2 linked regions of the Frankia alni ACN14a genome follow. The protein of the gene in region 2 interacts with the protein of the main gene of each other region in a pairwise test. Links are inferred from orthologs where the notes say so. Each region holds a gene or a part of one and is shown on either strand. Other genes may lie near its edges. The genes, in order: clpS and FRAAL_RS24950.

What was found.
Region 1: the proteins of FRAAL_RS24950 (region 2) and clpS interact in binary tests that used the Escherichia coli proteins (3 or more experiments, as listed by UniProt). The link is inferred for Frankia alni ACN14a from one-to-one orthologs.

What each region holds. Positions count from the first base shown.
Region 1 is NC_008278.1:1,600,741-1,616,763, reverse strand. The notes cover bases 13,321-16,023. They hold clpS (ATP-dependent Clp protease adapter ClpS), read right to left. Parts: upstream 14,966-16,023; coding sequence 14,675-14,965; downstream 13,321-14,674. Other genes in these bases: FRAAL_RS06505 (nicotinate phosphoribosyltransferase), read right to left, coding at 15,954-16,023; FRAAL_RS06510 (NUDIX hydrolase), read right to left, coding at 15,107-15,871; FRAAL_RS33485 (hypothetical protein), read right to left, coding at 14,261-14,443; FRAAL_RS06520 (DUF2017 domain-containing protein), read right to left, coding at 13,321-13,408. Outside these bases: FRAAL_RS34650 (cytochrome P450 family protein), read right to left, coding at 1-1,309; FRAAL_RS06590 (winged helix-turn-helix transcriptional regulator), read right to left, coding at 1,424-1,870; FRAAL_RS06585 (NUDIX hydrolase), read left to right, coding at 2,103-2,612; FRAAL_RS06580 (hypothetical protein), read right to left, coding at 2,662-3,699; FRAAL_RS06575 (putative quinol monooxygenase), read left to right, coding at 4,096-4,416; FRAAL_RS06570 (NAD(P)-dependent oxidoreductase), read left to right, coding at 4,518-5,390; FRAAL_RS06565 (DUF3307 domain-containing protein), read left to right, coding at 5,731-6,159; FRAAL_RS06560 (hypothetical protein), read right to left, coding at 6,192-6,569; murI (glutamate racemase), read left to right, coding at 7,497-8,417; FRAAL_RS06550 (MBL fold metallo-hydrolase), read left to right, coding at 8,414-9,160; rph (ribonuclease PH), read left to right, coding at 9,216-9,959; rdgB (RdgB/HAM1 family non-canonical purine NTP pyrophosphatase), read left to right, coding at 9,971-10,579; FRAAL_RS06535 (PLP-dependent cysteine synthase family protein), read right to left, coding at 10,733-11,680; FRAAL_RS06530 (MoaD/ThiS family protein), read right to left, coding at 11,702-12,022; FRAAL_RS06525 (M67 family metallopeptidase), read right to left, coding at 12,356-12,760; more of FRAAL_RS06520, read right to left, coding at 12,869-13,320. UniProt on the Escherichia coli protein: Involved in the modulation of the specificity of the ClpAP-mediated ATP-dependent protein degradation.
Region 2 is NC_008278.1:6,204,175-6,214,611, forward strand. The notes cover bases 121-2,921. They hold FRAAL_RS24950 (Dps family protein), read right to left. Parts: upstream 1,855-2,921; coding sequence 1,387-1,854; downstream 121-1,386. Other genes in these bases: FRAAL_RS24945 (PspA/IM30 family protein), read right to left, coding at 121-857; FRAAL_RS33320 (hypothetical protein), read right to left, coding at 1,003-1,197; FRAAL_RS24955 (helix-turn-helix domain-containing protein), read right to left, coding at 2,204-2,515; FRAAL_RS24960 (competence/damage-inducible protein A), read right to left, coding at 2,624-2,921. In the rest of the region: more of FRAAL_RS24945, read right to left, coding at 1-120; more of FRAAL_RS24960, read right to left, coding at 2,922-3,937; FRAAL_RS24965 (CDP-alcohol phosphatidyltransferase family protein), read right to left, coding at 3,927-4,772; FRAAL_RS24970 (MiaB/RimO family radical SAM methylthiotransferase), read right to left, coding at 4,769-6,406; FRAAL_RS24975 (helix-turn-helix domain-containing protein), read right to left, coding at 6,490-7,374; FRAAL_RS24980 (FtsK/SpoIIIE family DNA translocase), read right to left, coding at 7,479-10,163.

The sequences.
Region 1 (16,023 bases), 4.6 Mb from region 2 along the record:
GGACGATGAAGGAGGGGGCCTGCGGCAGGTCATCCGCCGGCGTGGCGAGGGCGAGGCCGGGAAAGCGGGCGAACAGGGCGGGCAGGGCGTACCCGGCCTCCAGCCGTGCCAGCGGGGCGCCCAGACACCGGTGGACGCCGACCCCGAACGCGAGGTGGTCGGCCGCGTCCCGGCCGGGCTCGAACCGGCTGGCCCCGGGGCCGTGGTGGCCGGGGTCGTGCCCGGCGGCGAGGATGCCCGCGACGATCGCCGCCCCGGCGGGGATGGTCACCGCGCCGGTGTCGATGTCCGTCACGGCGAAGCGCAGCGGGATGTTGGCGATGCTGGGCGCCCACCGCAGCGTCTCCTCGACGACCTGATCCCAGGTGATCTCCCCGGCGCGCAGCCGACGGAGCTGGCGATCGTGGGTCAGCAGCGCGTGCACGGCGTTGCCGAGCAGATGCCGGGTGGTCTCGTGACCGGCGCTGATGAGCAGGAGCAGGGTGTCGAGCAGCTCCCGGTGCGCCAGCCGGTCGCCGGTGACCGCGTCCCGCACACCGATGAGCTCGCTGGTCAGATCGTCACCGGGTTCGCGCACCTTCCTCTCGACGAGGGTCGCCAGGACCGACCGGGTACGGCCGAGGTTCGCGGCGGCCTGCTCCGAGCTCACCGTCGTGTTCATGATCTGCTCGACGACGTGGGCGAAGTCCGGGCGCATCCGGTCCGGGATGCCGAACAACCCGCTGATCACCGCCAGCGGCAGCGGCTGCGCGAAGGTGCCCACCAGGTCGACGACCGACCCGGCGGACCCGGCGGACCCGACCGACCGGGCGGACCCGACCGACCCGGCGGACCCGACCGACCCGGCGGACCCGACCGACCCGACCGACCCGACCGACCCGGCGGACCCGGCGGCCCGGGCTGACCCGGCGGCCAGGTCGTCGAGCAGCCGCTCGGTGACCGCCACCACGGCGGGACGCAGCAGCTCGGTGCGCCGGGCGCTGAAACTCGGCGCGACCAGCCGGCGCAGCCGGGCATGATCGACACCGTAGGTGCTGAGCATGTTCACCACGCCCACCCATTGCAGGACCCAGCCCCATTCGGGCCGGCGGCACGCCTCGTCCCACTGCGCCCAGTGACGGCGAGGGTCCTTGCTGACGCGCGGATCGAGCAGCAACGCGCGCAGCAGCGCGTGCTCGTTGACGGCGTACGCAGGGATGCCGCCGGGCAGGGTCACCTCGGCGACCGGCCCGCGGGCACGCAGGGCGGCGGCCTCCGCGACGAGGCTCGGCCCCGCTGCGGCGACGGACAGCGGCTGGACGTGAACCACGCCGATCCCCCCGCCTCTGGTCGGATGCGCGCGGCCGGCCGGGACGGCACCCGGCGGGCGTCGCGCACCGATGTCCGCGATCCCCGACCACGGGGTGATGCCCGCCGGTGGCGGTCAGCGCACCTGGCCGAGCCGGACCAGGGTCGTCGTCCCGGGCAGCACCGGCGCGTGGCAGTGCCCGCACACCATCTCGGGATGGAGCTCGGCGCCGCAGTCGTGCTCCCACCTGGTAGGCCCCGGGCCGTCGGTGACGTAGCGGTCGCCCCACTCCATCAGTCCGAGCAGGATCGGCCGCAGCGCGCGGCCGGCCTCGGTGGGGACGTACTCGTAGCGCGGCGGATGCTCCTGGTACCGCACCTTGGCCAGCACCCCGCGCTCGACGAGGGTGCGCAGCCGCGCCGCGAGGATGTCCCGGCTCGCCCCCGTGTTGCGGGCGATCTGGTCGAAACGGCGCTCACCGAGCAGCACCTCGCGCAGCGCGAGCAGGCTCCACCGCTCCCCGACGACTCCGAGCGCGTTGGCGATCGAACAGTCCCGCCCGGCACCGGCCATGGTGACCATCCCCTCGACCGCACGCTCCGCAGTCCGACCCGGCCCCGCCGCCCGAATCTCCCGGGCAACCGGCGGAAGGTGTCGGTCCGGTAATCAAACTTATCACCTCCCGACGGGCCAGCGACCAGTAACAGCGACCAGTAACGCAGTCACCGTGCGCGATGAGCCGAAACGTCAACGGCGCCCCGCACCTCGCGGTAGACAGGACCGTGGAGCCACCAGCCACCGAAGGAGTCCTGCCATGACCACCGCGGGAGAGGACCGGCGACCGGTGCGGAGCCGGCGGGACGGCCCAACGACGCCAACGACGCTGAGGTGCCTCGGGCCGTCGCCGGACCCGCCGTTCGAGCGGGTGACGAGCGCGTCGGTGGTGGCGGTCGCCGACGACGGCCGACTGGTCGTCGCCGAGCTGACCCGCGGACTGGACATACCCGGCGGGCATGTCCAGCGCGGCGAGTCGTCGATCGACGAGACCGTGCGGCGGGAGGCGTGGGAGGAGGTCCGGGCCCGGCTCGGCGTCCTGCACCCGGTCGAGGTGATCGAGTCCGACTACTTCGGCGCCGACGACTGGACCTACATGGTGATCCGCACCGCCCGGGTCACCGAGCTCGGCCCGTGGGAGACCACCCACGAGTCCGCCGGCCGGATGCTGATCGAACCCGAGGACTTCCTGCGGCGCTACCGCGGCGGGGACCCGGCGCTCATGCGCCACCTCGTGACCACCGCCCTCGCCGCCCTCCCCGCCCCCTGACCAGGACCGGCCGGACGGGTGGCCAAACGCGTTGGCCTCCCGTGCAGGCTCACGCCGGCAGGTCACACCACTGCCTCAGCCAGGCCCCCACCGCCGGGGCCCCGTCACCACGCCGTTCGCGCACCGTCACCAGCCTGTCGACCGCCTGAAGGCACATCCGCTTCCAGCAGGCGGCTCGTTTCTCCGGCGAGGACTCGATCACCGGGATCGAGATCTCCTCGGTGGCGTGCAGATTGTGCAGCGCCGCCGCCAGCCCGGTCCCACCGTCCGCGCGGCTGCCGGGCGAGGGCTCGGCGATCGTCCCCGGCCCGCCGGCGAAGCGCAGCAGACTGCGGCCGTCGCATGCCTGGCACTCGCAGACGAGCAGCCGATCCTGATGGTCGTCTGCCAGTTCCCGCAGCCGCCCAGCCGGGACGTACGTGAGCAGGTCCGGGACGAACAGGTGGGGATCGGAGGAGGCTCGTCCTCCACCCCCGGGCCACGACTGGTGCCGCGTCGAGGGGAGAAGCCCCACCGCTCCGAGAGCCGCGCCGTGGGCCACCGCGCCGATGGCCGAGACGTCGCAGCGGATGAGGCCGATCGGGACCGGTCGCGTCTCCCGCAGCAGGGCCACCAGGCCGGCCACGGTCCCGGCGCGATCGAGCGGATTGCTCCGGTGGGCGAGGACGATGGCGACCGGCCGGTCTGCCGCGATGATCTCCTTGATGAGGGTGTCCAGGCCTCCCGACAGCAGCCAACCGAGCGGCAGCGCAAGCACCACGACACCCGGCTCCGGGGCACCCAGCGCCAGGACAAGGGCGTCCCGGTCCGCCACGGCGATGACCGGGCCGCCCAGCAGCCGAACCGGGCTGGCGGACGAGCCCGGCCACGCGCCGACACCCGGCAGATCAGCCGCGACGCCGCCGGTCAGGTCCAGACCCGGCGGTGTGCTGGCCCCGTCCCCCTCCGCGGCGGCCTGCTCGGCCGTGCGGTACGTGGCGGGATCGACGAGCACAGGCTGGTTCCGGTACCGGATGCCGATCACGGAGCGGTCGGATCGGCCGGCGACAACCGCGCCGCCGACGATCATCAGGGCCTCGTCCAGCAAGGAGAGGCCACTGTCGGTGAGGTAAGGCAGAACTGATCCGTCGGGGACCGGGTGGAAAGCCGCCGCCGATCCGGGCGGACGAGGAGCGAGCATCGAAACGCCGCCGCCTCACCAGAGGATCTACCAATGAACGACTACTCGATGAATTGTAATCATTTCATTGCATCAGGTGAGCGATTCGACTCGTTCCGTGCGACCCCGCCGCAACCGCCCGCGTCAAGGTCCGGACGGCCCTACCCGGTGACTACTCAAGGCTGCCGAGGTTGGGCCGCGGCGATGTGACGCGAGTCTCGCGAGACGCATTACAGTGATCTATAGTGAGGTCACACAGTGTCACTCACAATGTGGCGACGGTGAGAACTTCGCTGCCGATGACTGCGTCGCGGAGGTGGAGCCATGTTCGGTCTGACGGTGCGCTTCGAGGTTCGCCCGGACACTGCGGACGCGTTCGACGCCCTGGTGGCGCAGACGGTGCCCCTCATCGCGGAACGGGAGCCCCGCACGTTGATCTACACGACGCACCGCGTCGCCGGCGACCCGAACGCCCGGCTGTTCTACGAGCTCTACCGGGACCGCGATGCCTTCGAGGAGCACGAGAACCAGCCACACATGCACCGCTTCGCCGCCGGCCGGCAGTCGCTGCTGACCGGACCGCCGCGCATCGAGTTCATCACCTTCACCGCCGGCACCGGCGTTCCCGTCGCCACCGACGCCTGACGGCCCGGCGACCCCCGGCCACTCTGCCTGTCGGTGGCGGGCCAGACTGCGGTGTGTCACCGACAGAAGCGTCCGAATTCCGGCAGTCAGGAGCGTGACGGATGAGGATCGGATTCATCGGCCTGGGCGGGATGGGCGTCGCCATGGCCCGCAACCTGGTCGCTGCGGGCCACACCGTGCTGGTCTGGAACCGCTCCCCCGGGCCCGCGGCCGAGCTGGCCGCGGCCGGCGCCGTCGCCGCGAGCATCGAGGAGGCGTTCGCGACCGGGACCGTGCTGAGCATGCTGGCCGACGACCAGGCCGTGACGGAGCGCCTGCTCGACCCCACAGTGCTGGCCGCGGCGCCCGCCGGCGCCCTGCACGTGAACATGGCGACGATCAGCACTGCCCTGGCAGAACGCGCCGCGCGCGAGTACGCCGAACGGGGGCTGCGCTATCTCGCCGCGCCGGTGTTCGGCCGGACGGAGGCCGCGGCCGCGGGCAACCTCACCATCGTGACCGCCGGGGAGCCGGCGACGATCGCCAAGGTGCAGCCGCTCTTCGACGTCCTCGGCCGGCGCACCTGGACGGTCGGCGAGGCGCCGGCGCACGCCAACCTGGTCAAGATCCTCGGCAACTACCTGATCGCATGCTCCATCGAGGCGATGGCCGAGGCGACGACCGTGATCGAGGCGGGCGGGTTGGACCCGGCCCTGTTCATCGAGGTGCTGACCGACAACCTGTTTGCCGGCCCGGTCTTCGCCGGCTACGGCGGCATGATCGGGAAGAGGAGCTACGAGCCGGTCAACTTCCGGCTGCCGCTGGGATTCAAGGACGTCGGCCTCGCGCTGGCCGCGGGCCAGGAGCGCAACGTCCCCCTGCCCTTCGGCGGCGTGCTGCGTGACGCGTTCATCGAGGCACTCGCGCACGGCCAGGGCGAACAGGACTGGTCGGCGGTCGCCGAGACCTCCCGCCGCCGCGCCGGGCTCGTCTGACCCGACTCCGGCGGGTCGGGCGCTCGGGTGGCCGCCGACTACGCGAGGCCCGGCGAAAGCCGTCCCAGGATGCGGTGTCGCAGCCCGCCGGGTCGCAGGCTGAACGGCGACGAGTCCACCCGGTCGGCCCGACGGAAGTCCGGGTGCGCACTCGCACCCGCCGTCCCGGCCGACTCCGCCGGTGCGCGTCGGCGGGCGCCGCCCGCCGCGTGCCGCCCGCCGACGGAGCACCGGTGAGCGGCCCCGAGCCGTCCCCGGCCCGCCCGGCCCGCCCGGGCGCTGGGCGCAGAGCAGGAATGACGATGAGCGCAGCTCCGTCCCGACGTCCCGCCCCGACCTCATGACCAGGGCCGTCACCTTCGCGGTCCTGGTGGTGACCCTGTTCGCGGCCCACCAGCTCGCCGATCACGTGCTGGGCCAGACCGACGCCCAGGCCCGGTTGAAGACGACGCCGGGCCCGGCCGGCTGGGCGGCGTTGGGACGCCATCTGGCCGCGTATCACGCGGTCGTCGTGGTGATGGTGACGGTGGCGGCGGTCGGGCTCGACCTACGGCTGTCCGCGTTCGGGGCTGTCGCCGGGCTGGTGATCTCGGTGGTCAGCCACGCGCTGTGGGACCGCCGGGCCGCGGTGCGCTGGCTGCTGACCAGGACGGGTGGCGGCGACTTCGCCGAGCTCGCCGACAACGGCATGAACGGCATGTACCTGGCCGACCAGTCGCTACACGCGGCCTCGCTGTGGCTGGCCGCGCTGGTCACCGTGCTGCTGTGAGCCGTGCGCCCGCCGACCTGGGCAGACCCGTCCTACCAGCGATCGTCGTCGGCACCGTCGCGGCCGGCGTAGTCCCAGCATGACGACCACTCGTCAGCGCTGGGTTCGGCGGCGAGGTCACCGCTCGGCCAGTCGAACCCGACCGGGGCGAAGCCGAACGACGACGAGCCACCGGCGGAGTCGGAGTGCGCGGGCTCCGACCGCTCGGCGGCCCCGGACGCCGAAGCGAACGCCGAGCCGACAACATGCGGGATCACGAGCCAGGCAGTGATGTTGACCCCCACGACGACGAGGATGATGACGAGCGGGACCAGGTAGCTGTATGCGGGTGGGAGCACGAGCGCCACGGTGACCAACCCTGCCACCAGAAGGGCGACGCCCGCGGCGCCTGCAGCGAGGAACCGTGCCATAGCCATGTTCCTATCGCCCTCGACAGGGCTACGACCTCGATCGACGCCAACCCGACAAGCTGGGAGGGCGGTTTGACAGTGATCATCCCGCTTGCTCCGTCCGTCCTGGGGCGGCGGCCGCGACGCCGCGGTCAGCGGCGGCACCCGACCCTGGCAGCGGCGCTGGTGACGCCCCGAAATCTCCCACTGGCGCTCGATGACCTGCCCGCCCACGGCAGCGACAATCACAGCATCTCGTCATGGTAGGGGCACTGGGGGACAGCGGGGAACGACCCACAACCTGAAACGCGGACGGATCGCGCCCACCGGCGCGGCGCTGCGGACCGACCCGCGACCCGACCGGGCGGCCGGACGGGGGCACTCCGGCGCCGCTGCCCGCGCGGCACGGACATTGGCCCGACGGTGCCGGTCAGGGCATCTCCCTGGATGCCTCGACCGGACGCCGCCGAGCTCGAGGATGCGACTGGGGCATCGCGGTTCGGGGACGGATGGGAACGACCCGGACACCTCAGCCGCGTCCTCAACCTACCTGGTCGATAGCTTTTAGTCACTGATCGATTACAGGCAGTTCTAGCGTACACCCCGTTTGAGGTCCCTGTACCCGTATGCCGCTGCCAGTCGGGCACCTTTCGTCGCGGGAGGACGAGCCCGCACCGGATCGTTCCCGACCCGATCGGCCGGAATTTGCGAATTCCCCTGCGGCCAGGGGCCACCGAGGGGATGTCGACCCCGCCACACATCGTCCGGCCCCGGCACACCGGGGCCGGAGCATGGGTAGCAACGACGTATGACACGCGGCGAGGCAACCCGAAGCGCCGGACAGATCGCCACGATGTGCGACTTGCGCATGCTGTCCCGTATTGGACAAAGGTTTCGTGATGACAGCCACAGGGTGAGCATCGGGTTTCCGGCTTAGTCTGATCGCTCATGAGCGGCGCGCCGGTCGGGGTGTTCGACAGCGGAGTAGGCGGTCTCACGGTGGCGCGCGCCATTCTGGACCAGCTTCCGCATGAGCCGTTGGTCTATCTCGGCGACACCGGACGGGCACCCTACGGACCACGCCCCATCGCCGAGGTACGCCGCTACGCCCTCGAGTGTCTTGATCGTCTGGTCGACGAGGGGGTGAAGCTGCTCGTGATCGCCTGCAACACGGCCAGCGCGGCGTGCCTGCGCGACGCGCGGGAACGCTACAGCGTCCCGGTCGTTGAAGTGATCATGCCGGCGACCAGACGCGCGGTGGCGGCCACCCGCAGCGGTCGGGTGGGCGTCATCGGCACGGTGGCCACGATCGGCAGCCGCGCCTACGACGACGCGTTCACCGCCGCCGCGGGCGTCGACCTGACCGGCGTCGCCTGCCCCGCGTTCGTGGACTTCGTCGAGCGGGGTATCACCTCTGGGCGGCAGCTACTCGGACTGACCGAGGCATATCTCGCACCGTTGCAGGAAGCCGACGTCGACACGGTGATACTCGGATGCACCCATTACCCGCTGCTGACCGGGGTGATCGGCCTCGTGATGGGAGAGGGCGTGACATTGGTGAGCAGTGCCGAGGAGACGGCGAAGGACACCTACCGGGTGCTCGCGCGGGACGGGCTGTTCCGTGACCCTGACCTACCGCCACCCAGCCACCGCTTCCTGACCACGGGTGACCCCACGCTGTTCACCCGGGTGGGGCGCAGGTTCCTAGGGCCCGAACTCGTCCAGGTCTCGGCCGTGGCCTCCGGGGAGCCGTCCCTTCCGGTGCCGTCCCCGCCACCCGCCACCAGGACCTCGACCGCAGCCGTCTGGACCGCCCGACCCGCGGCGGATCAGGATTCCTCCCAGCAGAGCCCGGTGGTGCCACGGTGAAACTGACCATTCTCGGATGTTCCGGCACGTACCCGGGGCCGGCCTCCGCCTGCTCGTCGTACCTGGTGGAGTCGGACGGGTTCCGTCTCGTCCTCGACGCGGGCAACGGGTCGATGGGCGAACTGCAGCGGCACTGCGACCTGCGCGACATCGACGCGGTCCTGCTCAGCCACCTGCACGGCGACCACTGCCTGGACCTGGTGGCAAACTCCTACGCGCGGCGCTACCACCCCGAGGGCATGCCGCCCAAGCTGCCCGTCTACGGCCCGATCAACACCCAGGAACGGCTGTGCGGCGCGTTCGAGAAGTGGCCGGACGACAGCCTCGCCGACATCTACGACTTCCGCACCATCGGCGCCGGCTGCCTGCACGTCGGGCCGTTCCGCATCGACCTCACCCGGGTGGCGCACCCGGTCGAGGCATACGGCGTCCGGGTCACGGCGGAGGATCGGGTGCTCACCTACTCGGGCGACACCGGCGCCTGTGACCGGCTCGTCCGGCTCGCCCGCGACAGCGACCTGTTCCTGTGCGAGGCATCCTTCCTCGACGACGAGGACAACCCGCCCGACCTGCACCTCACCGGCCGGGAGGCCGGCGAGCACGCGCAGAAGGCCGGTGTGGGGCGGCTGGTGCTGACCCATCTCGTCCCCTGGGGCAACGCCGCCCGTTCGGAGGAGGAGGCGGCCGGGGCGTTCGACGGGAACCTGACCATCGCCGCGCCCGGGGCCACCTACGAGATCTGACCGGCTCGGGCGGGGCCGGGCGGCCGGTCCGGGGCGGGCCGATAGTGTCGCGGGCGTGACACGAGTCGATGGCAGGAAACCGGACGATCTCCGGCAGGTGACGATCCAGCGGGGCTGGCAGGAGCACGCCGAGGGATCGGCGCTGATCAGCGCCGGCAGGACCAGGGTGCTGTGCGCCGCCTCCGTGACCACCGGCGTCCCGCGCTGGCGCAAGGGCAGCGGCCTGGGCTGGGTGACAGCCGAGTACTCGATGCTGCCGCGGGCCACCAACACCCGCAACGACCGCGAGTCGGTGCGTGGCCGGATCGGGGGGCGCACGCACGAGATCTCCCGGTTGATCGGGCGCAGCCTGCGGGCCTGCATCGACCTGGCCGCGCTTGGCGAGAACACCATCGCCATCGACTGCGACGTGCTGCTCGCCGATGGCGGCACCCGCACTGCCGCGATCACCGGCGCCTACGTCGCGCTGGTCGATGCCGCCCGCTGGCTCGGCCGGCCGGCGGCGATCACGACGAGCGTCGCCGCGGTGAGCGTCGGGGTCGTGCGAGGCGAGCCGATGCTCGACCTCGCCTACACCGAGGACTCCACCGCGGACACCGACATGAACGTGGTCTGCACCGGCGCGGACGGGTTCGTCGAGGTACAGGGCACCGCCGAGGGCGTCCCGTTCGACCGGGCGATGCTCGACAACCTGCTCGACCTCGCCGTGTTCGGCTGCGCCCAGCTCGCGGAGATCCAGGCCGAGGCGCTGCAGGGTCCGGCGCCGGCGGGTCCCGCCCGACCGGAGGGGGCACGGTGACCGCGAAGCCGGTGCGGGTGGTCCTCGCCAGCCGCAACGAGGCGAAGCTGACGGAGCTGCGCCGCATCCTGGCGGCCAGCGGCCTGTCGGTGGAGCTGGTGGCTCTCCCCGACGGCGAGGAGGTCGCCGAGACCGGGACAACCTTCGCCGAGAACGCCCTGATCAAGGCGCGGGCGGCGGCCGACCAGACCGGCCTGCCCGCCGTGGCCGACGACTCCGGGCTCGCGGTCGACGAACTGTCCGGCATGCCCGGCGTGCGCTCGGCCCGCTGGTCCGGACGCCGGGACGGCACCCGCGTCGAGCGCGACGAGGCGAACAACGCCCTGCTCCTGGCCCAGCTCGACGACGTGCCACCCGAGCGCCGCGGCGCCGCCTTCGTCTGCGCGGCGGCCCTGGTCACCCCCGCCGGCGTGGAGCGGGTGACGCACGGGGAGCTGCGGGGCGTCCTACTGACCGAGCCCCGCGGCCAGGCCGGCTTCGGCTACGACCCGCTGTTCCTCGCCGACGGCCAGACCCGGACCAACGCCGAGCTGACCGCGGCCGAGAAGGACGCGATCAGCCACCGCGGCCTGGCCTTCCGCGACCTGGCCACCCTTCTGCGCGAGGTCCTCACCTCGTAACCCACCGAACGGCGCCCTGGGCGAGGGGTCCCCACAGATCGCCGAAGGCCCCAACGGCTCCCCCAGGAAGATCGCCGAAGGCGATCTGACGGAAACCCCAGACGGCGCCCTGGGCGAGGGGTCCCCACAGATCGCCGAAGGCGATCTGTGGGGTCACGCCCATAGTTGACCTTCGAGTGCGGCCTCGGCCTCCTCGAGGGTGCCGGCGTAGGCGCCGGTGGACAGGTACTTCCAGCCGCCGTCGCAGACGATGAGGGCGATGTCGGCCCGCCGGCCTTCCCGGACCGCCCGCTCGGCCTGGGCCAACGCGGCGTGCAGGATGGCTCCGGTGGAGATCCCGGCGAAGATGCCCTCCTCCTGGACGAGCTCCCGGGTGCGCCGCAGGGCCTCGCGCGGACCGACGGAGTAGCGCGAGGTGAGCACCGACGGGTCATACAGCTCGGGCACGAAGCCCTCGTCGATGTTGCGCAGGCCGTACACCAGCTCGCCGTAGCGGGGCTCGGCGGCAACGATCGTGATGTCCGGCACCCGCTCCCTGAGGTAGCGGCCGGTGCCCATCAAGGTGCCGGTCGTCCCGAGGCCGGCGACGAAGTGGGTGATGGCGGGCAGGTCCTCGAGGATCTCCGGGCCGGTCGTCTCGTAGTGCGCCTGGGCGTTCGCCGGGTTGCCGTACTGGTAGAGCATGACCCAGTCGGGGTTCTCGGCGGCGAGCCGCTTCGCGACGGCGACCGCCTCGTTGGAGCCCCCGGCGGCGGGCGAGTACCGGATCTCGGCGCCCCACATCTGCAGGAGCTGGCGGCGTTCCACCGAGGTGTTCTCCGGCATGACGCAGACGAGCCGGTAACCCCGCTGGCGGCAGACCATGGCCAGCGAGATGCCGGTGTTGCCGGAGGTCGGTTCCAGGACGGTCGCGCCGGGGGTGAGCAGGCCGCGCTTCTCGCCGTCGGCGATCATCCACAGCGCCGCCCGGTCCTTGATCGAACCGGTCGGGTTGTCCTGCTCCAGCTTCGCCCACAGCCGGACCTCCGGCGACGGGGACAGTCGCGGAAGCCCGACCAGCGGGGTCCGGCCGACCGAGTCGGCCAGGGAGTCGAATCGCATGAGTCGGACCTGCCGCTCGGCTCAGTGCTGACCGGCGGGCACGCGGGGCGAACTGGCGGTGGAGCCGCCGGCGACCGCGGGCAGGATGGTGACCTCGTCGCCGTCGTTGAGCTTGGCGTCGAGCCCGCCGAGGAAGCGCACGTCCTCGTCGTTGACGTAGATGTTGACGAACCGGTGCAGCTCGGCTCCGTCCTCACCGGTCACCAGCCGGCCACGCAGCCCGGAGTGCCGGGAGTCGAGGTCGAGGAAGAGCGCGGCGACGGTGTCGCCGGTGCCCTCGACCAGCTTCGAACCTCCCGTGTAGCTACGCAGGATCGTCGGCACTCGGACCTGGACTGCCATGGTGCTCCTTTCGCGGGTGCCAGCGGTCGGGCTCGACCGAGGCGCCGCCCGGACGGGCGGGATGATGACGCGGGCGGGGGTCTGCGGGGTGTCAGGACAGTCTGCGGGGTGTCAGGACAGAGGGCCGGGACGCGCCGGGGCGGGGACTTCGCCACTCGCAGGCCCAGGATGCCCCGACGACGGCGCGGCTGTCCGCGATTCAGCTCGCGCAGGCGGGGACGGTGTCCCGGACCGCCTCGCTCGCGCACCACCGCCACCGGAACCGGTCACGCCGCCACCCCCCTCAACGCGCGCCGTCGCACGCCGGCTCCGCCACTGCAACGTCCCAGGCCCTCAGACGATTTCCACCGGCTCCTCGGTGACCGTGCCGTCGACGATCCGGAAGGACCGGAACTCGGTGTGATCGGACTCCCGGGTGGAGGCCAGCACGTAGTGTGCACCGGGCTCGGCGGCCAGGGAGATGTCGGTGCGGGACGGGAACGCCTCGGTCGCGGTGTGCGAGTGGTAGATGACGACGGGTTCCTCGTCGCGGTCGTCCATCTCCCGCCAGACCCGGAGTTGCTCCTTCGAATCGAAGCGGTAGAACGTGGGCGAACGCTCGGCGTTCTCCATCGGGATGAACCGCTCCGGCCGATCCGAACCCACCGGGCCGGCGACGACTCCGCACGCCTCGTCGGGATGATCACGGCGGGCATGGGCGACGATCGCCTCGTAGAAGGCACGGTCGATGCGCAGCACTGGCCCACCGTACGACGTGGAAGGGGCGGTCTGGGCGGTCCTGGCGACGAGACCGTCCCGGTCGCGCCCCGGATCGTCCCGGCGGTCTGGTCCAGACGTGGTCCAGGCCTAGTCCAGTGCCCGGGTCAGCTCGTCGAGCAGCCCGGTCAGAAAGACGTACGTCGCCACCAGCGGGTAGCGCGGATCCTCCGGATCCATCCGCTCCAGCTCGTCGGTGGAGTCGTCGTCGGTCAGTGCGAGGCGGGTGCCCAGGAACAGCCGCAGGTCGTTCAGGGTGGTCAGCCAGTCCTGAGCGGCGTCCTCGTCGAGGACGAGTACGGACCCGGGAGCGGGCATGGCGGCCAGCACGCGACGGGCGGCGTCGCGCTTGCGGGCGAGCAGGTCGTCGGTGCGGCGACGGCGGAAGTCCCCGGAGGCCATCGGGTCGTCCGGATACGGGTCGGGAAGCAGCCGGGCCATCGCCGGGTCCTCGGGCGGGGGCGGGGCGGTGTCGCGCAGGCCGACCATCGCCTCCAGCGGGTCCTCCACGGGCGGCGGTTCGAGCAACGCCTCGATCTGGCCGACGAGCTGGGACAGCAGCGCCGACTCCCACTGCGGCAGCCGCAGCTCGATCCCGGACCGGGTGCGACGGAAACCGTCAGCAGCCACGACGTCGTGCCCTCCATCACCGCTCGTCCGCGGCGCCTGCCCGCGGAAGTCTCGTCGGTCACCGCCGACGCCGGCGCGCCTCGACCGTCGGCGCGACGGGTCCCGACGCGCCGACGCCATCGCCTGCAGACGGAAGCGGGCGCGCAGTGCGGGCCACGGCGGACGTCCGGCGGTTGACCATCGCCAGCCTAGTCGAGCCGGCACAGCGGCCCCGCATGCCGCTTCGGGGCGTCGGGCCCAGGGCGCCCGGGCCTCGGGACGCCCGGGAGGGAGGCGTTCTCGGGGTGGATCCCCGGGAAGGGGTAGCGCGGTCGTCCCACCCGGAATCTGGCCAACTTTGCGATACGGACGCCGTTGAACCCGGCACCGAGCGGAGTCGTGCGGTGGCCGCGCGACGCCAACGCGAGAAGCCCGAGCCCGACTACCCGAATATTCCGGACGGCAGGGTCGAATTTTCCTCGACGCCCGATACGCACAGCCCGGATTCATCCCCGCAGTCCAGCAGGACCGAATTACGGAACGGGCCGTTCCACCAGAAAACGGGGAATCCGGATTCCCTCGGCTTTTTCGGAATCGCCCCCCGTGGGACTCTGCCGGGACCTGTCCGGACGAATCCCGCCCGCGCCTTCTCGACCCGCCGAGCACATTGTCGAGCACCGGCCCACAGCCTGGCCGACCGGCCTCCGGCATTCGCTCCGCCCCGGACAGATTCACCCGCCGCCCGTCGCCCCGGGCGGCGGGCGCACGCCGGCGCCGCGCCTGCCACCGGCGGCCGACCTCGGCCAGCTAGACCCGATCCAGCTAGCCCTTTGTGGCCTCGTTGTCACGACGGAGCTGCAGAGTTGGGCAACCTTACGTCGCCACGAGACCGATCGGCAGCCACCGGCGGCCGTTGCCGCCCAGCCCGTCCCGGCCAGCCCGACGCCGCCCAGCCCACACCGCCCGTCCCCACGCCGCCCAGCCCGACGCGGGCCAGCCCGCTGCGCCCACCCCGACGCCGGCCAGCCCCGCCTCGACCAACCCGGTTCCTGCCATATTGCGGCCACAGTATGCCGAGGTTTGGGCACGGTCTTCGGCGCGAAAGCGTGCCCAAACCTCGGCACGGCTCCGTGCACGCCTGGTCACCGACGGACGTAGGCAGGGATGAGGGCAAGGACGAGGCAAGGACGAGGAGCCGTCGACGGGCGCACCGAACCTCGTGGCGACCGTCGGCAACCCGATCGCTCGCCCGCAGCCGCCGAGCCGGGCGCCGCTCGCCCAGGCTGGTCAGTCCTGCGCGATCGTCGCCCACAGACCGTAGGCGTGCAGGCGCTCCGCGTCGGCCTCCATCTCCTCCCGGGTACCGGTGGCGACCGAGGCCCGGCCCTTGTGATGGACGTCGAGCATCAGCTCGGTGGCCTTTGACTTGGTGTAGCCGAACAACTTCTGAAAGACGTAGGTCACGTACGACATGAGATTGATCGGATCGTTCCAGACGATCGTGACCCACGGCCGATCGTCGTCGAGGGTCTCGTCGGCTTCCTCGACGTCGACAGGCGACACGGCGGTGACAGACACGAGGCCTATTGTTACGCCATTCCCGCGCCCTGACCCGTCACCGGGCACGGTGAGATGCGACGGCGCACCCCCCGCTCACGTCCCGCCACGGGGCGGCGACGAGGCGGCGACGGTCAGAAGCAGCGGGCGTAGCAGCGGCGGTCAGACGGAGCGGCGTAGCAGCGGCGGATGCAGCGCGGTGGCCGAGCCGCGCCGGTACAGCTCGGCGGGCCGCCCGCCCCCGCGCGGAGAGGTGCGCCGGCCGAGCGGGACGACGAACCCGGGCGTGGACAGCACCTTGCGCCGGAAGTTCGGCGGATCCAGTGCGACGTCCCAGGCGGCCTCGTAGACACGACGCAGGTCGGCGAGGGTGAACTGGTCCTCGCAGAAGGCGGCGGCCAGCGGGGTGTATTCCAGCTTCGCGCGCGCCCGCTCGACCCCGTCGGCGACGATCCGTGGATGGTCGAAGGCCAGGGTGGGGCCGTCCGGAGAGTCCAGATCCGCCACCGGCCACCACCGGGCACGGGGGCCGTCCCGGCCGGGCGCCGGCTGCGGCAGGTTCGGCAGCAGGGCCAGGTAGGCGACGCTGACCCCTGGGGCCCGCGGGTCTCGGTGCGGGCCGCCGTAGGTGCGCAGCTGTTCGAGATGGCCGGTCGTGGTCACCCCGGTCTCGGCCCACAACTGGCGTGATGCCGAGGTGTCGAGGTCCTCGTCGCCGTCGACGAAGCCGCCGGGCAGTGCCCAGGCGGCGTCGAATGGCGGGTCCCGGCGGATCAGCAGGACGCAGAGCCGGCCGCCGCGCAGGGTCAGCAGAACCAGGTCCACGCTGACGGCGACGACCGGCGGCGTGACGGCGTCACCACGGCGCCGCCCGTCGTCGCCGTCACGCGGACCGCGGACCTGATTCGGCGGCGAGGCGGGCGGCACCCCTCCAGTCTGGCCATGCCCACCCCACCGCACACGGCCCCCTCCCCGCCAGCGGGGCCGCGGCGGGCGCGGCGGCGCGGCGTCAGGCGTGGGTGGTGTGCACGACGGGCAGGCACGGCTGACCGAAGCGCACGTCGCGCGCCGTCGGGGGC
Region 2 (10,437 bases):
CCGGCGGCATCGGGCGCCCGGTACGGCTCGCCGTCGGACTGCCCCTTCGTCAGCGACGCCCGCTGCGGGTCGCCACCGGCGCCGGCGCCGAGGGCGTTCGGTGTCCCGCTGCCCAGGGCCGCACCTGGGCCGCCCCCGCCGCCGAGATCACCGCGCAGCTCGGCCAGCCGGGACAGGGCCCGAGCATCCATGGTGGCGCGGCGGACCTCGACCATCCGCGCCTCCATCCCCTGCGAGGCGAGCTCGTGGCGGCCGAGCGCCACCGCGTAGCGGTGCTCGACCTTGTCGCGGATCTCGGCGAGCGTCGGGGTGTCGCCGGCCGGGGCCAGCGTCGACATGCCCTCCATCGCCTGGGTCATCTGCTCCTGCATGGCGGCGTGCTCGATCTGGGTCAGCAGCCTGGCCCGCTCCGCCAGGTGGCGCTGCATCCGCGCCGTGTTGTCCTCGACGGCGGTGCGGGCCTGGGCCGCCGACGCCGCCGCCTGGCGATGCAGGTTCTTCAGGTCTTCCAGCGAGGTCTCCGCGGAGACGAGCTGGCTGGCGAACGCCTGCGCGGTTTCCTCGTAGCCGGCCGCGGAGACCGGATCACCCGAGGCTCGCGCGTTGTCGGCCAGCAGCAGCGAGGAGCGGGCCGACTCGGTCAGGCCGGCGACCTCCTCGGCCTGCCGGGCCAGCCGCATCTCCAGTTGACGCTGATTTCCCACGACGAGCGCGGCCTGCTGCACGAGCGCCTCGTGTTGGCGGCGCGCCTCCTCGATGGCCTGGTCGATCTGCACCCGCGGGTCGGCCCGCTCGTCGAACTTGCGGTTCGCCGACGCGGACAGATACCGGGCAATCTTGCGGACGACATTCGCCATACCACGATCGTCGCACGACCTCGGCCCACTGGTGACCCGGCCGGCACACCAAACGCGTCGTCCTTCCGTCAGACGGGAAGGCCTGCCGGCAGACCTGAGGGCCCACGTCACACGGGCGGGCCCACGTCACACGGGCGGGCCCACGTCACACGGGCGGGCACAGCGGAGTACGACCTCGTCCCCGGCAGACCAGGCACGACCGGCAGGCCGGCACGAAGCCGCCGCGCGCCGTGGCGAAGACGACCAGTTGCTCGCCCAGGCCGTTACAGGCCTTGCAGACCTGGATCGGCAGGTGTGCCGGGGCCGCGTCATCCTCCTCGGGTTGCGAGGCGGTGCTCACCTGATCTTCTCTCCCTGCAGGCCAGGCCCGGGAGCCAGGCCCGGGTGGACGACGACGAACGCAAGCTGCACCGCGAGAACTACCCGGGGAGAGTGGCAGACCGACCCGCACGCCGCCACCGGAGTCGCCCATTCGGGCGGGTACCCCGGCGGCGGCCCTGTGGGCGGCGGCCCCGGATGCGGACCGGGCTCAGACCATCGCCTGGAACATCCAGTGCTGTTCCTCCAGCTCGCGCACGACGTCGATGATCAGATCCTGGGTGACCGGGTCGGGCTGCTCGGTGGCGTCCATTCGGGTGCGCGTCCGGGTGATGACCTCGGCGAGCACGTCGGTGATGAGCCGGACCACCTTCTCGTCGGCGAGGTAACCGACCTCGACTCCGTGCAGGTGGGTGCCGCGGGCGATCGTCGACGACTGGCCGTCCGGGTTGACCCCGATGGCCACGGCCCGCTCGGCGACGGCGTCCGCGAAGCGACGGCTCAGCTCCACGACCTCGTCGAGCTGGCGATGCACGCTGCGGAAGTTCCGGCCGATGACGTTCCAGTGCAACTGCTTCGCGAACAGGGACAGATCGATCAGATCGACCAACGCGCCCTGCAATGCCTCGCCGGTGACGGAACGGGCCTCGTCGGACAGTGGGCTACGGATCGCACTCATGCTCGTCCTCTCGGGTCGGAGCCGTTTGCGTTCCCTGGCGTGCCCCGCAAGGAGATCCGTACGCGGAACCTCCGCTACCGTCCCGCTCCGTCACCGTAGCCCGCTGTCACCCAAGCCGATTGTCACCCAAGCCCGTTCGACGAAGCCCGACCGGGGCCCGACCCGTCCGCCACCACGCGGGAGGTGCCGAGGTGCCGAGGTGCCCAGGTGCCCAGGTGCCGAGCGGTGACCTGTCCCGCACCGACCGCTGACAGTCAGCGGCGGGACGCGACACACAGAGATCAACTCGGGACGACGATCAGCTCGGAACGGAGCCTGCGGCCGTCGGGCGAACGCCGACCGACGAGGCTCAGGCAGCCCGATCCACGACCGTCGGGCGGGCCGGCACCACGACCGTGGCTCCACCGACGCCCGCACCGACCGCCAGCTCGGCGAGCTCCAGATCCTCGCTGACCTCACGCAGCAGGTCCGCGAGCCGGACTCCCAACGCCTCGCAGATGGCTGCGAGCAGCTCGGAGCTGGCCTCCTTCTGCCCACGCTCCACCTCGGAGAGGTAGCCCAGCGACACCCTGGCCGCCGAGGACACCTCCCGGAGCGTGCGGTGCTGATCTTGACGGCGGCGGCGCAACGCCTCGCCGATCATGCGTCGGAGCAGGACCATCGAGCCTCCTCCTTCGTCCGCGGGATGCGTTCACCGTATACCCACCACCGTGGCCCTCGGGCCCTCGTTGATGGGACTGTAACTGTGTAAGCACCTCGGGTCCGGCGATTACTCCCGCGATCCGCCGGTGGCGTCGTCGACGAAGGCGGCGATGTCGCTGCCCGGCAGTCCTGCCAGGGTACGCCGCGCCAGGTCCAGAGCGGTCACGGCGGCGAAGGCGCGCACCCGCTCGCGGTCACCGGGCAGGCGGAGCGAGCGGGTGATCGTCCCGTCCGGGCCGGCGAGACCCAGGTGCACCGTTCCCGCCGGCTTGCCCTCCAGCTCACCCGGACCGGCGACACCCGTGGTGGCCAGCCCGTAGTCGGCACCGAGGCGCACCCGCACCCCGGCCGCCATCGCCGCGGCGGTGTTGGCCGACACCGCCCCCTCGGCGGCGAGCAGGGCCTGATCGACCCCGAGCGCCGACGCCTTGACGTCGGTCGCATAGGACACGACGCCGCCGCGGAACACCACACTCGACCCGGGCACGTCGGTCAGCCGGCCGGCGAGCAGCCCGCCGGTGATGGACTCGGCGACGGCGAGCGTCGCCGACCGCGCGCGCAGCAGCCCCAGCACGACGCTCTCCAGCGAGTCCTCCTCGCCGCCGTAGACCCCGGCGCCGAGCGCCGCGCGCGCCGCGGCCTCCACCGGGGCGATCAACGTCTCCGCCTCGGCCCGGTCCCGCGCCCGGGCGGTGATGCGAACCCGGGTCTGGCCGCCGCTGGCCAGGAACGCGATCCGCGGGTTGCCGATCGGTGCCAACCGGTCGACCTCGGCCGCGAGCGCCTCGGCGACCGCCGACTCCCACATCCCGGCCGTGCGCAGCACCCGGTGCACGACCACCGCCGGCTGGCCTGCGCGGCGCAGGATGTCGGGCAGGACACTCGCGGTGAACATGTCGTTCATCTCGAAGGGGACGCCCGGCATGGCGTACACGACGCCCGCACCGATCTCCATCCGGATGCCCGGTGCGGTGCCCGGCCCGTTGGGCAGCGGCTGCGCACCCACGGGCAGGTCCGCCTGCCGGTAGTTCATCACCGGGACGTCGCGGACCTCGCGTCGGCCCATCGCCCGGAACCGCCGGCGCAGCTCGGCCTCCAGGAAGTCGTCGCGGCGCAGCTCGACACCGGCCGCCGCGGCGATGCCCTCGCGAGTCAGGTCGTCCTGGGTCGGCCCGAGACCTCCGGTCATCACGACGGCGTCGGCGCGCTCCAGCGCCACCCGGATCGCCGTGGCGATCACGTCGACGTCGTCGCCGACGACCGTGGAGGTCTCGATCGTCACCCCGACGTCGGCGAGCTGCCGGCCGAGCCACGCGGCGTTGCCGTTGACGATGTCGCCGTAGAGGAGCTCGTCCCCCACCGCCAGCAGTTCAGCGCGCATCCGTCAGCCCCTCGTCGTCGGTGATGCCCGTCCCGGCCGCGGGCTCGCCGGCCGCGTCGCGCGCGGTCTGGCGCCGCAGCGCGAGCGCCCGGTAGACGTAGTCGATCCCGGTGGCGACGGCGACGACCACGCCCGCGGCGAGGATCACCGCCCGGCTGGTCGCGGCGACCCCCGCCAGGGGCAGCACATAGAGCCCGATCGCCACGTTCAGCAGCAGTGTCTTCGCCTTGCCCCCGCGGCTCGCGGCGATCACCCCGAAGCGGATCACCCACAGCCGCAGCAGCGTGACCCCGACCTCGCGCAGCAGGATCACCGCCGTCACCGGCCACGGCAGCTCCCCGAGGACGGACAGCGAGATCAGCGCGGCGCCGGTCAGCGCCTTGTCGGCGATCGGGTCGACGAGGATGCCGAAGTCGGTGACAAGGTGCCAGTGGCGGGCGATGGACCCGTCGACCTGGTCGGTGATCGCGGCGACGGCGTAGGCGACGAAGGCCGCGTAGCGCCAGCCGTCGTCGTCGGGACCGGCGAACAACACCAGCACGAAGACCGGCACGAGGATCAGCCGGATGATCGTCAGCAGGTTGGCGACGTTGAGTACGGACACGCTCGGACGCGGGTCCGCCCCGTTCGCGGCGGCCAGGGGACCACCGCGATCGACGGCGCCTGGTTCGGGCGGGGCCGAGGAGAGGTCGACGGGTGGCAGCTCGCGGGTGGGCTGACCGGCCGGCGACGGCCGCCGGCCGCCGACGCCGCGCAGGGCATCGGCTCCGCCCAGGGCATCGGCTCCGCCCAGGGCATCGGCTCCGCCCGGGGCGTCGGCTCCGGACGCCGTCACGTCCCATCCGCGCGGGGCCGGCCCACCAGGACCGTCGCCCGCGCCCCGGTCGCCGACGGCGCGGCCTCGCCCCGCCCGGCCGAGGGACGGGCCCGGTCGAGCACCGCGGTGAACTCGGCGACCAGGTCGACCCCCTCGGTCGCGACGACCCGGGCCTCGATCAGGTCCCCCACCTCGACACCAGGCTGGCCGGGCTGGCCGGGCAGACCGGGCTGGCCGGTGCCGGACGGGCCCCCGGCGGGCGGGCCGGCCGCGGCACCGGCGGGGCCGGGCAGGCGGACCAGGCAGGAGCCGTCGGCATCGGGCTGCTGGTGGCCGGCACACCCGGCGGCGATCCCGTCGGTGATCTCCTCGACGAGGACCTGGACCCGGCTGCCGATCCGCTCCTGCGCCCGGGTGGCGGTGAGCTGTTCGACGAGATCGGTGATCTGCACCCGGCGCCGCTCGATCTCCTCCTCGGCGATCTTGCCTGGCAGGGAGACCGCCTCGGTGCCCTCCTCGTCCGAATAGCCGAACACGCCGACCGCGTCGAGCTCGGCGGCCTCGAGGAACTCCGCCAGGATGTCGACGTCCGCTTCGGTCTCCCCGGGAAAACCGACGATGACGTTCGACCGGGCGCCGAGGCCGGGCAGCAGGCCGCGACCGCGGTCGAGCAGGTCGAGGAAGTGCTCGGAGCCGCCGAACCGACGCATCCGGCGCAGCACCGCCGGGCTCGCGTGCTGGAACGACAGGTCGAGGTAGGGGGCGAGACCCGGCGTGGTCAGCAGCACCTCGAGCAGCGACGGGCGCAACTCCGCCGGCTGCAGGTAGACCGTCCGCACCCGCACGATGCCCGGCACGGCGGCAAGCTGCGGCAGCAGCTTCTCCAGCGCCCGCAGGTCACCGAGATCCTTGCCGTAGGAGGTCGAGTTCTCGCTGACCAGCACCAGCTCGCGCGCACCCTCGCCGGCCAGCCACTCCGCCTCGGCGAGGACGTCGTCGGCGGGACGGGACACGTGCGAGCCGCGGAACGACGGGATCGCGCAGAACGCGCACCGCCGGTCGCAGCCGCTGGAGATCTTCAGGGCGGCGACCGGCCCCGCCGTCAACCGGCGCCGGCCCGGGCTACCCGCTGCACTCCCACCCGCAACACCCCTGGCGTGCCCGGGAACGTGCACGGCGACGTTCGCCGACGCGCCCCGTTCCACCGGGGTGATCGGCAACAGGGTGCGCCGGTCCCGCGGGGTGTGGGCGGGCACCGTGGCGCCGCCGAGGACCGCGTCGAGATGCTCGCCGATGCTCGGGTAGGCGTCGAAGCCCAGCACCGCGTCGGCCTCGGGCAGGCTCGCCGCCAGCTCGTTGCCGTAGCGCTCCGCGAGGCAGCCGACGGCGACCACCGCACGCGGGCCCGCCCCGGCCGGTTCGCCGTCGCCGGCCCGCAGGTCGTCCGCGGCCAGCAGGGCGTCGATGGAGTCCTTCTTCGCCGCGTCGACGAATCCGCAGGTGTTGACCAGCACGGCGTCGGCGTCGGCGGCGTCGGCGACCAGTTCCCACCCCTGGGCGGCGAGCCGGCCGGCGAGTTCCTCCGAATCCACCTCGTTCCGGGAACAACCGAGCGTGACGAGAGCTACCCGGCGCGGGACGTGAGTGGACACCAGGTCAGGCTACCGGGGCGGTGGCACCCGGCGCCGCACCAGCCCGACATGGCCGACTCGCGCAGGGCGTCCGCCGGTCGCGATCAGTCGACGGGCGCGGCAGGCGCCGTGGCGAGCGCGGACGGCGCCGGGCCCGCGGCGAGGGGGCTGCGGCCGGCATCCCCGACCTCGCACTCGCCGGAGGCGGCCACGCTGACCCGGATCGTCACCACCTGACCATCGCCGCCGGAGGGGCCGAGGCTCCTGCCGTTGCACGACACGTCGACCGCGCCCGCATTACCCATCCTGATGCTCAGCGCCCCCGGCGCCGTGACGGTGCGGCTGTCGCCGGAGTGCAGCAGCTGCGCGAGCAGCACGTGCCGGTCGTCGTCACGCACCTCCAGCCAGCTCTGCGCGTCGCGCGCCGCCAGCACGACGTTCACCCCCGCCGGGGGGGTGGTGCTGGGTGCGGCGGCGGGTGCGTTGCTCGGCGCCGCGATCGGTGCCGGCGCGGTCGGCGGGGGTGCGGCGGCGTCGCCCTGCCGGGTGGACCCGGAGGAGCCGGACGACCCGGAACCGGGTATCAGCAGGGCGATGACGGCGATCAGGCACACCGCGGCCAACGACACGATCATCGCGGCGCCCCAACGGAACCCACCGTGCCGGCGCCGGGACCCGCCTCGCAGCGGGTCGAACTCGCCGGGCGGGACGCCGAGCACCGGCCCGGTCAACACCTCGTGGGAGGCGTCGTAGGCGTCCAGGACGGGGCCGGGGTCGAGACCGAGGCTGGTGGCGATGCTGCGCAGGTGGCCGCGGGCGTAGACCGTGCCGCCGCAGCGGGAGTAGTCGTCCCGTTCGATCTGGTCGATCAGGCTTGCCCGCACCCGAGTGCGCTCACTGACCTCGTCGATCGTCAGGTTGCGCTCGCGGCGGGCCGCGGCGAGCAGCGAGCCGGCACTGACCGGCTGCGGATCGTCCACGGATTGCATGAGCGACCTCCGCAAGCGTGAGTTTCTGCCTACCGTGGAGGCACCGGCTCAGTTTACGGTCCGTCACCCGGCCTCGACAGCGCAGACCCGGCCACCGGCACTTCCTAGCCGCTACGCAGGGTCGTGAGCAGGCCTTCCAGCTCGTCGGGCATGACCAGCACGTCGCGGGCCTTCGAGCCCTCGCTGGCCCCGACGATGCCCCGGCTCTCCATCAGGTCCATCAGCCGGCCCGCCTTGGCGAACCCGACGCGCAGCTTGCGCTGCAACATCGACGTGGAGCCGAACTGGGTACTCACCACGAGCTCGACGGCCTGCAGGAACAGCGCCAGATCGTCGCCGATCTCCTCGTCGATCTCCTTCTTCGCCTCGCCGCCCCCGTCGAACACGTCCTCCCGGAACGCCGGCGGCGCCTGTTCCTTCGTGTGGTCGACGATCGCTGCGATCTCGTCCTCGGAGACGAACGCGCCCTGGATACGGGCCGGTTTGCCCGCGCCCATCGGAAGAAACAGCGCGTCGCCCAGACCGACCAGCTTCTCGGCGCCGGCCTGGTCGAGAATCGTGCGGCTGTCGGCCAGCGACGCCGTCGCGAACGCGAGCCGGGACGGCACGTTGGCCTTGATCAGACCGGTCACCACGTCCACCGACGGCCGCTGGGTCGCGAGCACCAGGTGGATGCCGACCGCGCGGGCCATCGCGGTGATCCGGCAGATCGCGTCCTCGACGTCGCGCGGGGCGACCATCATCAGGTCGGCGAGCTCGTCGACGATGGTCAGGATGTACGGATACGGCGTGTACACCCGCTCGGAGCCGGGCGGAGCGACGATCTCACCTTTGCGGACCTTGCGGTTGAAGTCGTCGACATGGCGCACCCCGCAGGCGGCGAGATCCTCGTAGCGGTTCTCCATCTCCTTGACGACCCACTGCAGCGCGTCGGCCGCCTTCTTCGGGTTCGTGATGATCGGCGTGATCAGGTGCGGGATGCCCTGGTAGTTCGTCAGCTCGACCCGCTTGGGGTCGACGAGGACCATCCGGACCTGGTCCGGCGTCGCCCGCGCCAGCACCGAGGTGATCAGCGTGTTGATGCACGTGGACTTGCCGGCGCCGGTCGCCCCGGCGATGAGGATGTGCGGCATCTTCGCCAGGTTCGCCAGCACGTAGCCGCCCTCGATGTCCTTGCCGAGGCCGACGACCAGCGGATGGGAGTTCGCCAGCGCCTCACCGCTGCGCAGCACGTCGCCGAGCGAGACCAGTTCCCGGTCGGTGTTGGGGATCTCGACGCCGACCGCGCTCTTACCCGGGATCGGGCTGATGATCCGCACGTCCGGGCTCTTCACGGCGTACGCGATGTTCTTCGCAAGCTGCGTGATCCGCTCGACCTTCACCGCGGCACCGAGCTCGACCTCGTACCGGGTCACCGTCGGACCCCGGGTGAAACCGGTGACCCGGGCATCGACCTTGAACTGGCCGAAGACATCGGTCAACGAGGCGATCACGCCGTCGGTCGCCGCGGACCGGACCTTCGGCGGCGTACCGGAACGCAGCAGCGTCGGCGAGGGCAGCGTGTAGTCGCCGTCGGTCGGCGGGACCAGGTGCTCGATCTCGTCCGGGGCGCTCGGGGACCCCGGCCCGGGCACGCCGGTCGCCGTGTCCGCGGCGCCGCCGGTCACCTTCGCCGCCCGGGTCCGCCCGCGTCGGGCCGCGGCCGCCGCCGGCCGCGCCGCCGCAGCGGCCGCAGCGGCCGCACCGGCCGCCAGGTCCTCGTCGTCGGGCTCGCCGGCATAACCGGTGTCGGCCTCGGGGCCGGCGAGCTCCCCGAACAGGTCGAGGCCGAGGTCGCCGGCCGCGGACGCGGCGTCGGCAGCCTCGGCGTCCGCGGCGACACCCCGCCGGGAGCGACGCCGGGACCGGCCCCCGCCCTGCCCGGCAGCCTCGATGTCGAACACCTCGTGGGGCCCCGGATCGGACAGGCCCGCGCCGCCCAGGTCCGTGCCGTCCACGTCCGCGCCATCCGCTCCGGGGGGCGCGGCGCCCGCCCGGCCGCGGCGACGGCCCCGGGCCGGCCGGGTTCCACCGGCGGCGTCCTCGTCGAGCAGATCGTCGGCGAGCGCCGCATCGTCGAGCTCGTCGTCGTAGTCGGAGTCATAGCCGTCGTCGAGGCGCGCCGCGGGATCGCGCACCCCGGCGGTGAGCCGCTCCACGAGCTCGGCGAGCCGCTCGGGCACCTGCCGGATCGGCGTCGCCGTGATCACCAGCAGGCCGAAGGCCGCGATCAGCAGCAGCAACGGGACGGCGACGAACGGCGTCACAGCGCTCGCGAGCGGCAGACCGCCGAGCAGGCCGACGAGGCCGCCGGCCCCCCGGACCCGCCCGATGCCGTCGGAGAAGTCGGGCAGCCCGCGGGCGATGTGCACGACGCCGAGCAGGCCGACCCCGAGCGCGGCCCAGCCGATCACCACCCGACCGCGGCTGTCGGGGTCGCTGGGCGCACGCACGAGCCGCCAGGCGGCCCCCAGACCGAACAGGGGCAGCGCCCACGCCCCGGCGCCGACGAACAACTCCAGGACGGCGGCGACGAAGGATCCGACGGGCCCGCCCGCGGAGAACCAGACCGCGACGGCGGCCAGGATCGCCCCGCCGAAGGCCGCGAGCCCCAGCCCGTCGCGCCGGTGGGCGGGATCGATGCGCAGGTCGCGTGCGCCCCGCCCGGTTCGACGCAGCAGGGTGCCGAGCAGCGTCGCCGCCGTCATCCAGACCTGGTAGACGGTCCGGACGACGGCCCGGCCGACCATCAGGGTCAGCGGCGGGCGGCGCTGGCGGTCCTGCGCCTTCGCCCGGCCGGCGGGCGCGGACCGGGTGGATCCCCCGGGCCGCGCCGCACGGCCGCCCGCGGGCGCGCGGGCCTTACCGCCGGCGGCCGGGCGGCTCCTGCCGCCCGCGCCACCGCGCGTTGCTGTCCGACGCCCATCGCCCCCCGGCGGGGACGTGGCCGTCCCCGTCTGCACACGCGTACGCGCGCCGCTGGTACGTGTGGCCACCGTCGAAACGGTACACAGCCAGGTGGCC